Regions from separate parts of the Sporosarcina sp. resist genome, predicted to be linked through region 2. Evidence: riboswitches for the same ligand, from Rfam matches in the RefSeq annotation. Region 2 holds a riboswitch; each other region holds the start of a gene.
What was found. A riboswitch is a leader RNA that binds a small molecule or an ion and turns the genes downstream of it on or off. The one in region 2 is predicted to bind thiamine pyrophosphate.
Positions count from the first base shown of each region.

Region 1: it holds a riboswitch for thiamine pyrophosphate, as region 2 does, so the genes downstream of both, thiD (bifunctional hydroxymethylpyrimidine kinase/phosphomethylpyrimidine kinase) here and thiT (energy-coupled thiamine transporter ThiT) in region 2, are expected to answer to the same signal.
Region 3: it holds a riboswitch for thiamine pyrophosphate, as region 2 does, so the genes downstream of both, H7992_RS01910 (thiamine phosphate synthase) here and thiT (energy-coupled thiamine transporter ThiT) in region 2, are expected to answer to the same signal.
Region 4: it holds a riboswitch for thiamine pyrophosphate, as region 2 does, so the genes downstream of both, tenA (thiaminase II) here and thiT (energy-coupled thiamine transporter ThiT) in region 2, are expected to answer to the same signal.

Region 1 covers NZ_CP060287.1:204,775-208,358, forward strand. The annotation lists gene H7992_RS00940 (histidine phosphatase family protein) at 180-722, shown strand; TPP riboswitch at 1,099-1,204, shown strand; gene thiD (bifunctional hydroxymethylpyrimidine kinase/phosphomethylpyrimidine kinase) at 1,284-2,114, shown strand; gene thiE (thiamine phosphate synthase) at 2,107-2,766, shown strand; gene H7992_RS00955 (DUF3238 domain-containing protein) at 2,822-3,584, shown strand, end outside.
Region 2 covers NZ_CP060287.1:689,051-692,634, forward strand. The annotation lists gene map (type I methionyl aminopeptidase) at 1-740, opposite strand, end outside; gene H7992_RS24565 (hypothetical protein) at 847-963, opposite strand; gene H7992_RS03355 (magnetosome magnetite crystal formation protein family) at 1,027-1,368, opposite strand; TPP riboswitch at 1,607-1,708, shown strand; gene thiT (energy-coupled thiamine transporter ThiT) at 1,789-2,346, shown strand; gene H7992_RS03365 (tryptophan-rich sensory protein) at 2,632-3,363, opposite strand; gene H7992_RS03370 (M3 family oligoendopeptidase) at 3,524-3,584, shown strand, end outside.
Region 3 covers NZ_CP060287.1:381,401-384,984, forward strand. The annotation lists gene H7992_RS01895 (thiazole synthase) at 1-129, opposite strand, end outside; gene thiS (sulfur carrier protein ThiS) at 126-332, opposite strand; gene thiO (glycine oxidase ThiO) at 295-1,395, opposite strand; gene H7992_RS01910 (thiamine phosphate synthase) at 1,379-1,984, opposite strand; TPP riboswitch at 2,407-2,515, opposite strand; gene H7992_RS01915 (YebC/PmpR family DNA-binding transcriptional regulator) at 2,589-3,308, opposite strand.
Region 4 covers NZ_CP060287.1:1,653,033-1,656,616, reverse strand. The annotation lists gene H7992_RS08395 (exonuclease SbcCD subunit D) at 1-1,101, opposite strand, end outside; TPP riboswitch at 1,252-1,355, shown strand; gene tenA (thiaminase II) at 1,463-2,155, shown strand; gene H7992_RS08385 (ABC transporter ATP-binding protein) at 2,142-2,891, shown strand; gene H7992_RS08380 (ABC transporter permease) at 2,888-3,584, shown strand, end outside.

The sequences.
Region 1 (3,584 bases), 480 kb from region 2:
GCTTAAATTTTCATGATGGTTTATTGTACAGGCACTTTTTGTTGTGATTTCTAAGGAATCTAAAACATTGAGATGTTTTCTTTGGAGCATACAAGGGAAAAAGAGTAATAGGGATGACTACAGCTAGTTTGCGAATGGGTTGTATGTCTATTTAGTAAGAAGAATGGGGTGAAGCGGGTATGGAAAAAGTTATTTACATCGTGCGTCATTGCTCCGCAGAAGGGCAGGCACCACACGCGGAATTGACTGCTGAAGGGATTCTGCAGGCGGGTCAGCTTGTAGCGTTTTTCGAAGATATCGAAGTGGATCGGATTATTACGAGTCCGTTTTCTCGTGCACGTCAGACGGGCTGGCCTATAGCTGAGCGGAAGAAGTTGCATGTAGAGGTGGATAGTCGGCTTATGGAGCGCGTGCTAAGTTCAATGGATTTCGAGGATTGGTTGATAAAGCTGGAAGATACGTTTTTTGACCTTCATCTAAAATATGAGGGTGGGGAATCTTCGAGTGAAGCGATGTCGAGGGTCTGTGATGTTGTGGATGAGCTGGGTGACGGTTCGCGGACAGTGCTTGTGACACACGGGAATTTAATGGCGCTATTATTAAGTTGTTATGATGAACGATTCGATTTTGGGCAGTGGCAGGCACTGACGAATCCAGACGTGTATGTTATACGGATTAAGGATGGGGACTCAGAAGTGGAAAGAATTTGGGGTTCTGAATAAAAAAACAGGCCGCTGTGATGTCGGCCTATCTAGGTTTTAGTGAATGTTAACCCATTGTAAGATTAGTAATAATGACCACTGCAATAATAACGAGTGCCCCGAAAAGACTGATCCACATGGATTTGTCGGGATTATTCGGTCTGCTGTCTGCTTTATGCATAAACTGCGCCTTCTTTCTGTTTATGTCATTAACTATACTCTTATCGACGATAGAATGGAATAAACTGTTACCACGTGAAACGAGTTTATTATATATATTGAACCTATTTGATGGAGTTTTTTATTTCCATTACTCTATGCTTCTATTGAAAATGGACCAAACATTCCCACAATCTCACACTAGATATGTTACACTTGCTACAAAGCTGAATAGTTTAACAACCACTAGGGGAGCCTTTTTTAGGCTGAGACGTGCATGAATGCGCGGACCCTTGGAACCTGATCCGGATTATACCGGCGTAGGAAAGTGGGTACGCCTTTTACGAATAGTTAAATGGCTAGCCGCTTTCTTACGCCACCGGGAAGCGGCTTTTTAGTATAAATAAAAGGGTGGCGAATCGAATGGTACGTGTGGCATTGACAATTGCGGGGTCGGATAGTGGTGGTGGTGCGGGTATTCAGGCAGACTTGAAGACGTTCCAAGAATTGGGTGTTTTCGGTACGTCGGCACTGACAGCGGTGACAGCGCAAAATACATTTGGAGTGACGGCGATACAGCCGGTTGACACCGCTATTATTAAAGCGCAAATACAGGCAGTTATTGAAGATTTTGATGTTAAAGCGATTAAGACAGGGATGCTCTTTTCGACAGAAATTATCTATGCAGTGGGAGAGGCGTTTCATTGGAGCGGAATTCCACTTGTCATTGATCCGGTGATGATTGCGAAAGGGGGTGCTTCATTGTTAGAAAGACAGGCGGTTGAAGCGTTGAAGACTGTACTGGTACCTCTTGCAGCTATTGTTACACCTAATATTCCAGAAGCAGAAGTGCTTGCAGGAATGGAAATAAAGACGAATGAAGACATAGAACGAGCGGCGAAACATATAATAGCGTTGGGCGCGGGGGCGGTTCTTATTAAAGGGGGCCACCGGAAAGAAGCGCCTTATGCGGAAGATCTGTTCATGGGGGCTGACGGGGAACGGTTCTCGGTTCGCGCACCATGGATTGATACGAAAGATACGCATGGAACAGGGTGTACGTATTCGGCGGCACTGACAGCGTTTTTGGCAAATGGGGAAACGGCAGCGAATGCAGTTGTTTCTGCAAAATGTTTTATCCACGCAGCAATTGAAGATGGACTTAAAATTGGTGGCGGCCATGGTCCGACGAATCACTGGGCATATGGACGCCGCGGTAACAAGACAATGGAAGGGGTTGTAGTTTATGGATAAGCAAACAGTTAACTTATATTTCATCATGGGTACAGTGAATTTGGCGGGACGCGACCCGTTACATGTCTTAGAAGAGGCGCTAAAGGGTGGTATAACGAGCTTTCAATTACGTGAAAAAGGGCCTGGTGCATTAACGGGTGAAGAATTGAAGGCATTTGCACAAGCGTGTCAGCAATTATGTGAACAATATAGTGTACCTTTCATTGTCAATGATGATATAGGTCTTGCGATTGAAATTGGTGCAGACGGTATTCATATCGGGCAGGAAGACGGATATATTTCAGCAGTGCGTGACAAGGTTGGTCCAGACATGCTAATAGGTGTTTCTACGCATAATGTAACAGAAGCGATTGCGGCAGCTGATGCTGGGGCTGATTATATCGGTCTAGGTCCAGTTTATGAGACACAGACGAAAATGGATACGCAACCGGTTATTGGTATCGAGACAATTAGGGAAGTGGCATCGTTGTTACCTGGCTTACCAATTGTTGCGATTGGCGGAATTTCAGAACGCAGAGCCGGTGCTATCATTAAAGCGGGTGCGTCAGGGGTAGCGGTTATTTCTGCAATTTCTGGAGAAGAAGATCCTGGAGAAGCAGCAAGTCGTTTAAAAGGTGCGGTCCTTCTTTCATTAACAGGTATTGAAATGTAATGTTTAACTGCTCGCGAAATATACCACACTTCCAAGTAAGGGGTGTGGTGTGCGGATGAAAAAGAAACTGTTTGAAATACAAACCGTTTTGCATAAGGCAGATCTAATCTATTTCACATGGAATGATGTCGGCGGAACCTACAAAGTCTATAGAGACGGGCATCATTTGTATGAAGGAACGGTCTCTGAATTTAGTGACGGTGATTTCAAGCATGCGAAACTATATAATTACTTAATCGAACGTGTTGAGGATGGTATTGTGATTGACGTTATTGCATTGCAAACGTCAGCATTTGCTGAACAGAAAAACAAAGAAAGTCCGCTTCAGTCACTTGTCATGACAACGATTGTCGCAAAGACGCAAATTGCATTGTCTTGGGAGGAAATTAAAGATGTCGCTGAATATGATGTCTACCGAAATGGGACGCATATGACAACGGCGGTCGGTAATTCTTACATCGACAGGGATTTTTCGTTGGATGAAATCTATACGTATACGATTAAATCTAAGCGGTCACTTGCGAAGTCGGAAGAACGATTCAACGTCTTTCAGTCGATTGTCTCCACTGTTTTTGGGCTGTTGAATCCGGTTTCGTCGAAGGCAGAAGCGGCGATTGAACAGTTTTCGGTGACAAAATCCATTGCCAAGCCGAGGGAGTTGCTGACGCCTGTTCAAGACAGAGTTCGTCTTCCGAATGTAGATAGGTGGGGATTCCGCTACATGACGTTTTTGCAGGATGACTGGGTGCTGAATCCGAATCTTTTATCGCGAAATCGTTATTTTAAAGGGGATGACAGGGGATTCGATTCAAATGGAG
Region 2 (3,584 bases):
TGCGTCAAAATAATTGGTTCGCCTTTTGTGACGATAATTGTATGTTCGATTTGAGCCACAAGAGATTTGTCTGGTGTAATGAACGTCCAGCCATCCCCTGATTCAATAATATGCTCTGCTTTTTCAGAGATAAACGGTTCAACTGCGAGAACCATTCCTTCTTTCAGAAGCGTCTTATCCCATGCGTCATAATAATTGAGTACATGCGAAGGTTCTTCGTGCAACGCTTTACCGATGCCGTGGCCAGTCAAGTTTTTGATGACTTTTAAGCCATTTTCTTTTGCTTCGCGTTCAACTGCTTTACCAATTTGGTTTAAGCTTGAACCTGCTTTAACTTTTGTCATTGCACGTTCAAATGCACTCTTAGCCACATCACATAATTGTTGTTTCTTATTATCGGGTGTACCGACAACAAATGAAATGCCAGTGTCAGCAAAATAACCATTGTAGGAACCTGAGACGTCAATATTAACAAGATCTCCATCTTCTATCACGCGGGAACCAGGCATACCATGGGCAACCTCACTGTTGACGCTGATGCATGTAAATCCAGGGAAATCATATTCTGCGATAGGACCTGAAATTGCACCTTTTTCTTCGAATAAGCGACCGCCGATGTCATCAATTTCTTTCGTCGTTTTACCAGGGACAGTTGCTTCTTTCATCGCTTCCCTGATTTCAGCAACAATTTTGCCGATTTTCTTTAACGCTTCAATTTCCTGTTCAGTTTTTGCAATCATTATGTTCAAATCCTTTCTTCCGTTCATTCTTTTCCATACCATACTATATCATATGGAGCTGAACAAAAAAGCCTACAAACTTAAAAAACGTTTGCAGACTGTCGAATTATTTCTTTGGGATTGTCGTACTTGTTACTTTTTTTTCTTTCATTACTTTGCGAACAATCGGATAGACGATAGGCGCCAATTTAATAGCGGTTTTTAATAATTTTCCAATATTCATTACGAATCACTCCTAAACACAGCATTTGTTACTTTTTTCCCGAATAGGTGGTTTTATAAACATTCACTTCAATACTTTAACACCTTGAAACACATTCCAAATTAGAATTGCTATGAGCAAAACTCCATAAACTAGCATGAATAAGACAGGTGTTAATTGCCAAAATCCAAAGTTACCACTAGGCATTACATTCAGGTCGTAGGTAAAGGAAAACATTGAAAAAGAAAAAATGATAAATCCTGCAATAAGAAGTACGACAGGAACAAGATGTGAAACGAGAGAGCGCTTGGCATGGTGTTTTACTTCACGGTCATCCGAAACGAAATAAATAATGACGGGTATAAGTAAAGGGGTGAAGAAGACACTAAAGTAGCATAGGGCGGCTAACAGTTTATTGTTCGACACACGAATCCCTCCATTTTAGTTTAACTATATATATATTGAGTAAATGAATCCCTAGATTAAACTTGGCGAAGAGGCCATACAAGGGTTAACTGGAGCCTGAGATTGGCGGCATCTCCTAGCGCCGCAGCGAATTTAATGGAATTCTTAATTTCAACATATATAGGATAATTATCATCCCTGTTAATCATCTTGCTTATAGGATCCCCATCTTATACAATGAACTAGACAACTAAATTACTGGAACCACAGGGGGAGCCTATTTGGCTGAGATTGGACAGCACGTCCTGACCCTTAGAACCTGTAAGATTATTCTTGCGTAGGAATGTGGATGGAAATTGACATATTCGATGTCCCATCTATTTCGGGATGTCTTTTTTTATGCCCACATCTTTCGCTGAGCTAGGAAAGGGATGAATTAATTTGGATCGGAAAAGACTTCAACTTTTACTTGAAATAGCTATTTTAGGTGCAATTTCATTTGTACTTGATCAGATTGGTTTTAAAATGCCACAGGGTGGCTCGGTTACGCTGTCAATGTTGCCGATTGTTGTCATGGCATTTAGATGGGGGATTGCAGGCGGTATGCTGACTGGCTTCGTCAGCGGGTTATTGCAACTGATGATGGGAGGCTATGTCTTTAATATAATACAGGCTGCGCTTGATTACTTCGTGGCGTACACGTTGGTTGGAGTGGCAGGTGTTACACTTGCATGGCTGTTAAGTAGTAAAGTAAAAGGCAACAAAGGCTCAATGGTTACAGCAATCGTTGTGGGGACAGTTATCGGTGGCCTACTTCGATACTTGATTCACTTCATTGGTGGAATTGTATTTTTTGCATCTTATGCACCTGAGGGACAGCCCGTATGGCTCTATTCACTCGTATACAATGCAAGTTACATGATACCTTCAATAATATTATCAGCAATTGTTGCGTCAATATTATTCACTACAGCACCGCGTCTTTTAGAGAGAAAATAGAAAATCGCCGTTCTGCCCAATGTGGGAGGACGGCGATTTTTTTAAAGGTAAGAAAGTATAAGTTGTTCTACATGGATCGATGTCTAGACTCCAGACGCCAGCCCCTGGGCCCACACGAAGTGGGTCATGCAGTGGGGAGGGATTGAGCTACATCCCTCCTTGTTGCGACAGGATGTCGCGATTTTAGACTGCCTTCCTTTAATTTCAGTCTTGCCGAAAAGGCAAAGACCGCCTTTGTCTTCAAGTCTTTCAGCGCTTGTCGGGGCTAAACAGTGTCTTGCACTTTTATTTAGGTGTGAATGACTTTCGTCTGAAGAACATGAATCCTGCGATTGTAGCTGCAAGAAATAGGGCTGCGGCAGAGACGAATAGTTCATCAGCACCGTTTTTTACAGTGATACCTATAAATGCCCATATGAAGACAGCACTAAATGCTATATCCGCGTAATGGTATAAAAAATGAAGTGCAATAGCGGTTGCGATAGTCAAGTAGATGACGGTCCATAGCGGGTCACTTAGTCCCCAACCAGACCATTCATGCAAAGTAAGGACGTAACTGATATTTGCAATGGTCGCGACAAAAACCCATCCTAGATAGACAGCAATCGGAACTCTACCATGAATATGACTATTTTTTATAGAATAAGTAAAATAAATGGTTAACAGTGTTAAAAGAAGAACCAGGTTGATAATAATTGTCCATCCGAAGAAACCAAAATGCCAAAGCAAAATCCAAGTGATATTTAATAGGCAGCTGAGCACAAACAAAACTACCCTCCGATTGAATAATGCATGATTAATGTTTACTGTGTTGCGCATAAAGCCGTATAACCAGATAGCGAGAAGCAGATAAATAACTGCCCAAATTGAAAAGGTATATCCTGCAGGTGTAAATAGTACCGGTAAACTATTAGAGATTTGCCCGGTTGTTTTTCCATTGATAGGCATTATATTCGCAGCTGCATTGACTAGAACGACCGCAATGAGCGAAAAGGTCATAATTATAATTCTAAACATATTTAAATCCTCCTACTGAATAGTATACAGAGGAATGGTGGAACCTGCGAAGGAAAGTATGAACCTTCCGTCACAATTGCATTATTTCGCATACCGAAAATTCATGTTATAATCAAGTTGTGTTTTTAGAAAATTTTGAATGAATTAAGGGGGAATAATAGTGACGCAAAAAACGTATTCTGAAGTATGGGATCTTGACGTTTTCTTTAAAGGTGGAAGTG
Region 3 (3,584 bases), 310 kb from region 2:
TGCGAACGTAAGAATTTCTGACTCCGATACACGCACTGCCTCTTTTTGCACATCAAATGACGGGTATTTTCCTGTACCTAGTAATAGTCTTGAATTGAATGTTTTATTGCCGATTGTTAGCATAATTATCCTCCTCCTACAAAGTGAATGATTTCTATTTGGTCGCGGTCGTTGATCGGTTTGTCATATGCGTCTTTCGCAAGAATATCTCGGTTCATTTCCACGATGACGATGCGTTCCGCAAGTTCCAGATGCCCAAGCAGTTCCTGCACATTTTCAACTTCTGCGGGCATGTCATACCGATTGCCGTTCAGTTCGATTGTTCGCTTCATGAAAAATCCCCCTTTTCGGATCAAATGCCTTAATCCGTTCTGTATTCACTTCATTTTCGATGATCAAATCACGAATCAAGCAGGCGGTTGCGGGCGCCAATAAAATCCCATTTCTGAAATGACCAGCTGCAATATACATATTTTCATTCCCTGGAATCCGACCGATATACGGTAAGTCGTCAACGGTTTTTGGACGTAGACCTGCCCATCTGTTCATAACAGGAAGGCGGGAAAGACCAGGTATAAAACGTTCCGCAATAGCACTTAATGCCAAATTACCGGCATCAGTTATCTGCAAGTCTGTATGTCCGTATTCCATCGTGGCCCCGATGACGAGCGTTCCACCCGAGCGTGGAATTACGTAACAGCCTTTATGGAAAAGTGTATAAGGTAATTGCATGCCTACCGCATTGAGTTGCATACATTGGCCTTTCACTGCGGTCATTTGCAGCCCTGACACAAGCTTGGCACTCGCTGCACCGCTTGCAATGACTAGATGTTTTGCGTTGATAACGGACGACGCAATGCGTATCTGATAGCCGCCATTTAACAGTGTGATTTCATCGACTGTGGCCTGTTCTGAAACAGTAGCGCCCAAACTTTTAGCCGCTGCGCAATATGCCAGACAAGCCTTTTCAGGATGAACATGAACGTCTTCTTCAAAAAGATACGCACCAAAAGCAGGAGGGGCGACATGTGGAATTCGTTCGCGAACTTGTTCAGCTGAAAGATGAACTGCGTTTTTCCAACGGGAGAGGGCAATTCGTTCTTCTTCGGAACAAGCAAACTGAACAATACCGCCAGCTGTATAACCGAAGTCCGCCCCTGCATCACGTTGGAATTCTGAATACAGTACCTGACTTTCTTGCGCGAATGAATAAAAGGTATCATTCAAATATTCAGAGTGAGCACCGAGCATTCCGCCAGCTGCACGGGTAGTCCCTTGAGCGATTTTATCGCGTTCAACAAGGTGAACTGACAAACCCTCTTTTGCTAAATAATAAGCTGTACTGCAACCAATAATCCCTCCCCCAATAACGACAACATCAACTGGTTGTGACATGGTTCGCATCCTTATAGGCTGTTGCTGCAACTTCAGGATTGTCACTGCCAAAAATGGACGACATCAATGCAATTCCTGCAACTCCGCCTTGATTTAATTGCGGAAGGTGATGCGGCTGAATTCCACCAATTGCGTAGATAGGAATTGCTAGCGATTCAACGATTTGAAAAAGCTCATCGGTTCCACGGGGGAAGAGGCCAACTTTTGAACTTGTCTCGAATAAATGACCATAAAGAATCCAGTCAGCACCTTCTTTATAAGCAGTTTCAGCTTCACCATAAGAGTGGACAGATCTGCCGAAGGAGATAGCCGGGAATTTTTTTTTGAGTAGCGTTAGCGGTTCGCCGTATCCGGGAAGTTGAACTTTGTTAATCCCGGTAATTGAAGCGACATTCGTTCGCCCATGGACAATTAGTTTAGTTGAATTAAAGCCAGATTCGATTAATTGTCGAATCAACGCTATTATTTCTGAATCCATTTTCGATTTCTCACGTAAGATGGCTGCGTCGATAAAAGGTTCGATTGCTAGCAGGGTATCAAGCAATTGGCTACGTTCCATTTTGTCATCTGTTACGGCAATTATCTTCATCGAACTCCTCCTTATCGAAAAGAAATAGTATATGTTTTCACCTGGGAATAGGGTCTAGTTTCAGGCGCCAACCCCTCGGGTCATAAGTCGTTTTACTGCGAGGGCTGAAGGACGCCCTCTTCGTAAACCGTCTTATGCCTGTCGGGGGCCTACAGGATGTAGGTCATGCAGCTGTTGCCACAGGAAGTGGCGCACTTAAGCTGCGTTCATTTGTAGCGGCGCCTTCCGCTTTTCTTGTTGTCTAGACTCCAGGCGCCAGCCCCTCGAGTCGCTTCAGTCTTGCCGAAAAGGCAAAGAGCGCCTTTATCGTCAAGCCTTCCAGCGCTTTTCGGGGCTAAACGGCGCCTTCCGCTTTTCTTCATAAAAAAAGACCACTTTCCAGGTATGGAAAGTGGTCTGTCGATGGCATTAGAATGCACTGATAGGAAGACACGCCACTTCCCTACGCAGGTACAAACCTGTTCAGGTGATAAGGGTAGCGGAGTGGAACTCGTTTCTCAGTCCTTTAAAAGGATTCCCCTAATGGTCGAATATGTTATGAAGTTGTCAATCTATTAGTAGCATAGCACGTCAATGGAATGAATGAAAGGATGAACAGTTGCGCTTAGTCGTCTAAGTGGACGTTATGATGCACTTGTTGAACATCTTCCAAATCATCCAGTACGTCAATCATTTTCTCGAATTGTGCTTGAGCTTCTGGTGACAGAGTCAAGTCGTTTTGTGCAAGCATTGTTATTTCAGCGACGTTAAACTCTGTAATACCGGCACTTTTTAAAGCTGCCTGAACAGCATGGAACTGGTCTGGCTCAGCATAGATGATGACCGATTCCTCTTCATCTAGAATATCACGCACTTCGACGTCCGCATCCATTAGAAGTTCGAGAACGTCGTCGGCGGACATACCTTCAATTCCGATAACTGCAGTCGCATCAAACATATAGGAAACGGATCCGCTGACACCCATATTACCGCCATTTTTACCGAATGCGGCGCGTACTTCTGATGCAGTACGATTTACGTTATTTGTCAGTGTATCGACAATAACCATCGAGCCATTTGGTCCGAATCCTTCATAGCGAAGCTCGTCAAAGTTTTCTTCTGAACCACCTTTTGCTTTTTCAATTGCCCGGTCAATAATCGCTTTTGGTACACTATATGTTTTTGCGCGTTCTACGACAAATTTTAGCGCTTGATTCAATTCAGGATCAGGCTCGCCTTGCTTCGCTACTACATAAATTTCACGTCCGAATTTTGCATAAATGCGACTCGTGTCCGCATCTCTTGACGCTTTTTTCTCTTTGATATTGTTCCATTTACGGCCCATGAATTTCCACTCACTTTCGATTAAGCATAGATTTACTACAATAAGTATACAACAATTATATGCAAGTAGACGAGTGGGAATTATTAAAAATGGGCTGTTAGGTTGTATAAGAGAGAAATTTTTTACCTGTATATGTTGAATTAAAGAATCCCACTAAATTTACTGTGGCGCTCAATAAGGAGAGAGTATTAATTCGGGGGGGGGGATTGTAGAACGCTTGGCGCTTTGGGGATGCCTTTGCCGCGCCTGCGCTAGGATGTTCATTATCGAGAGAAA
Region 4 (3,584 bases), 960 kb from region 2:
CTCCGTTTCTACGTCTGCCGCTTCTCCTTTCATCTCTTCGTAAAATGCTTTAAAGAGTGCTAAATCATCATGCTTCCCATGTTCCATACGTTGTTCATCAACCGCATTTGCGGTCAGCATGAGCACTTTACGCTCAACATGCATCGCGTTCGGATAGACTGACCGTACTTTTTCCATCGGGAATAAAACCGGTGTCTCATCTAGCAATTTAACAAAAACATAATCCTCACTTACTGGGTGCAACAAAATATCTTCCATCGTCCCTACAACCGTCCGCATATCATGCTTTGGCTTCAACTCCCGTTTCTCAACAGATACCTGCCCTGCAGCATCAAGTTCGATAATTAGAAACCCTTTATTATGATGTTCTTCTGAAATCGAATATTTCATTGGCGAACCCGCAAATCGCACTGTTTCATTTAACACATAATGTGCCTGATGTAGGTGGCCAAGTGCAGTATAATTAAATCCTTCGAAAAGATGCGCCGACACATATTCTGCCCCACCAATTGCCAACGGTCGTTCGGAGTCACTCGTGTTATTTTCACTTTCTCCGTGAGGTGTCACAAAAGCATGTCCAACAAATACATGTCGGACCCCCTCTGCCATTTGTTCACGGATAGTTGCCGTCACTTTCTTCATCGCATCGTTATGGTTCACAATCGTTTCATCTTCGTGCAAATGTTTTACAACAGAAGGATCCGCAAATGGTACGAGATGGAAATGAACCTCACCGTAATCATCTGACAAAACGACCGGTTCGATTACTTTCGTCATCTGACCTGCAATATGGTAGCCATTTACTCGCATCAATCCGCTTCCAAAATGGAGGCGTCCCGGGCTATCATGGTTTCCTCCAATCGCTAGGACAGGTATTCCAAGTTCCATAGTAATTTTTCCAAGCACTTCGTCAAGTAGTGCAATCGCTTCTGTAGGTGGCACCGCACGGTCATACAAATCGCCTGCGATAACGACCGCATCTGGCTTCTCTTCTTCGACTGCCTCTACAAATTGATCAAGCACATAACGCTGTCCTTCTGTCATATATATACCTTGAACGAGCTTGCCTAAATGCCAGTCCGCTGTATGGAAAAATTTCAAATTCATTTCCCCCTTCAACACTTTTTCTTTCTACTTTACAGGATAATTCTCGTAAAAGGAAACATACATTCCTTTCTAACTTTTCGCAAAGTTAAGGTTGACCTTCTATTTTTAATATGCTTATAATGGGGATGAGTCCAATTTCATATGATCCACCGCTAGGGGTGCTCTAACAGAGCTGAGAGAGGCATGTGCCTTGACCCTTATAACTTGAACTGGTTAATACCAGCGTAAGGAAGAGGTGCTGACACAATAATTCTGCCGGTCTATTTTCCGGGATACTTTTGATTGTCTACAACCCACTTCTTCTTCAAGGAGTGGGTTTTTTGGTTTTCAAGAATACAAAGGGAGTGTTGGAATCATGAAGTTCACTGACCGTTTGTTAGAAAAGACGTTACCAATCTGGAGACAGAATCATAGCCATCCGTTCGTACAAGGAATTGGCGATGGGACGCTTGATCCGGATAAATTCAGGTTTTATATGGTACAGGATTACTTGTATTTGATTGATTATGCAAAACTGTTTGCGATCGGGGCTGTAAAAGCCGACGACTTGGAAACGATGGGCAAATTCGCGACACTACTCGATGGGACGCTGAACAAGGAAATGGCCCTGCATCGAAGCTACGCACTGCGGTTCGGCATTTCTGAACAGGAACTTGAAAACGCTAAGCCGTCACCAATTGTACTTGCGTATACGCACTACATGTTACACGTCTGTCAAAATGGAACGGTTGCGGAAGTGATGGCTGCTCTGCTTCCTTGCGCATGGAGTTACTGGGAAATCGGTAAGGAGCTAAATGCTATTCCAGGTGCTGCCGATCACTCGTTATATGGCGATTGGATTCAGATGTATTCTTCGGATGAATTCAAGGAACTTGCGGGCTGGTGTATTGATTTAATGAACAAATCAGCAGAAGGAAAACCGGAGCATGAACTGTTAAAGCTCGAGGAGATTTTCCTCAATACAACTCGTTATGAATATATGTTTTGGGATATGGCAAATACAAAACAAATGTGGCCTGGAGTTGAAATGATAAATGCTATCGTTTGACGGTGTTTCATTCACGTACCAATCAGGCAACAGCATACTCGATAATCTGTCATTCAACATTCTTCCCGGTGAGTTTATTTCGATAATTGGTGTTAGCGGTTCCGGTAAAAGTACGATTTTTCGTCTTGTAACCGGATTAGATGAACCCTCAGGGGGTACCATTTCTCTTGAAGGGAATCCAAATACTCAGCGCCTTGGAAAGGTCGGCTATATGCCACAACAAGATTTGTTACTGCCTTGGCGAACCATTTTAGAAAATGCATGTCTTCCGCTTGAAGTAGCCGGATTAGATAAGAAGGCCGCCAAGGAACAAGTACAACCATTATTACAAGAGTTCGGTCTTGGTGGAACAGAGGATAACTATCCAGGAGAACTTTCGGGTGGAATGAAGCAGCGCGTCGCTTTCTTACGCGCTGTTCTTTCTGGCAATTCCCTACTATTGTTGGATGAACCGTTTTCAGCACTCGACGCCATCACCCGACTGGCTATGCAAGAGTGGCTAATCAATCTGTGGGAAAAGCGCAAATCAACTGTCCTTTTCATCACACATGACGTAGAGGAAGCACTGTTTCTGTCAGACCGTATTTTTCTGTTGCAAAACAAACCTGTCACTTCATTCGTGGAAATCGAAGTGCCTCTTGAAAGACCTCGAATAAGAAACGATTTACATCGCGCTGAAATGCTCGAGCTAAAAGAACTGCTTATCGGCAAGCTCAGAAGTGAGGTTTCGCTGTGAAAAATACGGCTTCCTTAGTAATCATTGCAGGATTTCTAAGTATCTGGGAGTTGGGTGCACGCCTTTACGGTAAAGCGTTCATTCTCCCTTCCCCTATACAAATTTTTATACGTTTTTGGGAACTGAGGGAAGTATTATTGTTGAAACATCTACCGGTTACTTTGATGACGATTATTATCGGCCTAGCCATTTCGATTATTTCAGGAACAGCAATTGCAGTGCTAATGTCTTCCCGTCCAGGCATACGAAAAGCGCTCTATCCAATTCTCATTGCATCTCAAATGGTTCCTATTATTGCGCTTGCACCTATTTTTGTACTGTGGTTTGGTTACACAATTTGGAGCAAAGTTGCTGTTACTGTGCTCATCACATTTTTTCCGATAACAGTGAATACATTCGATGGTTTATCGTCAGGAAAAAAAGATATACAAGAACTTTTTTTGACGATGGGTGCTTCAAAAAAGGATATTTTCTATAAATATTCCGTACCAACTGCCCTCCCTCATTTCTTTTCTGGAATGAAAGTCGCTGTGACACTAAGTGTAATTGGCGCTGCAATCGGAGAATGGTTAGGCGCGCAGGCAGGCCTTGGTTACTTCAGTAGGCGTATGATGACGCAGTTCGATGGTGCAGCTGTTTTCGCACCCATCTTTGTACTGAGTGCCGTCGGAATCGGTCTATTCATCTGCGTGA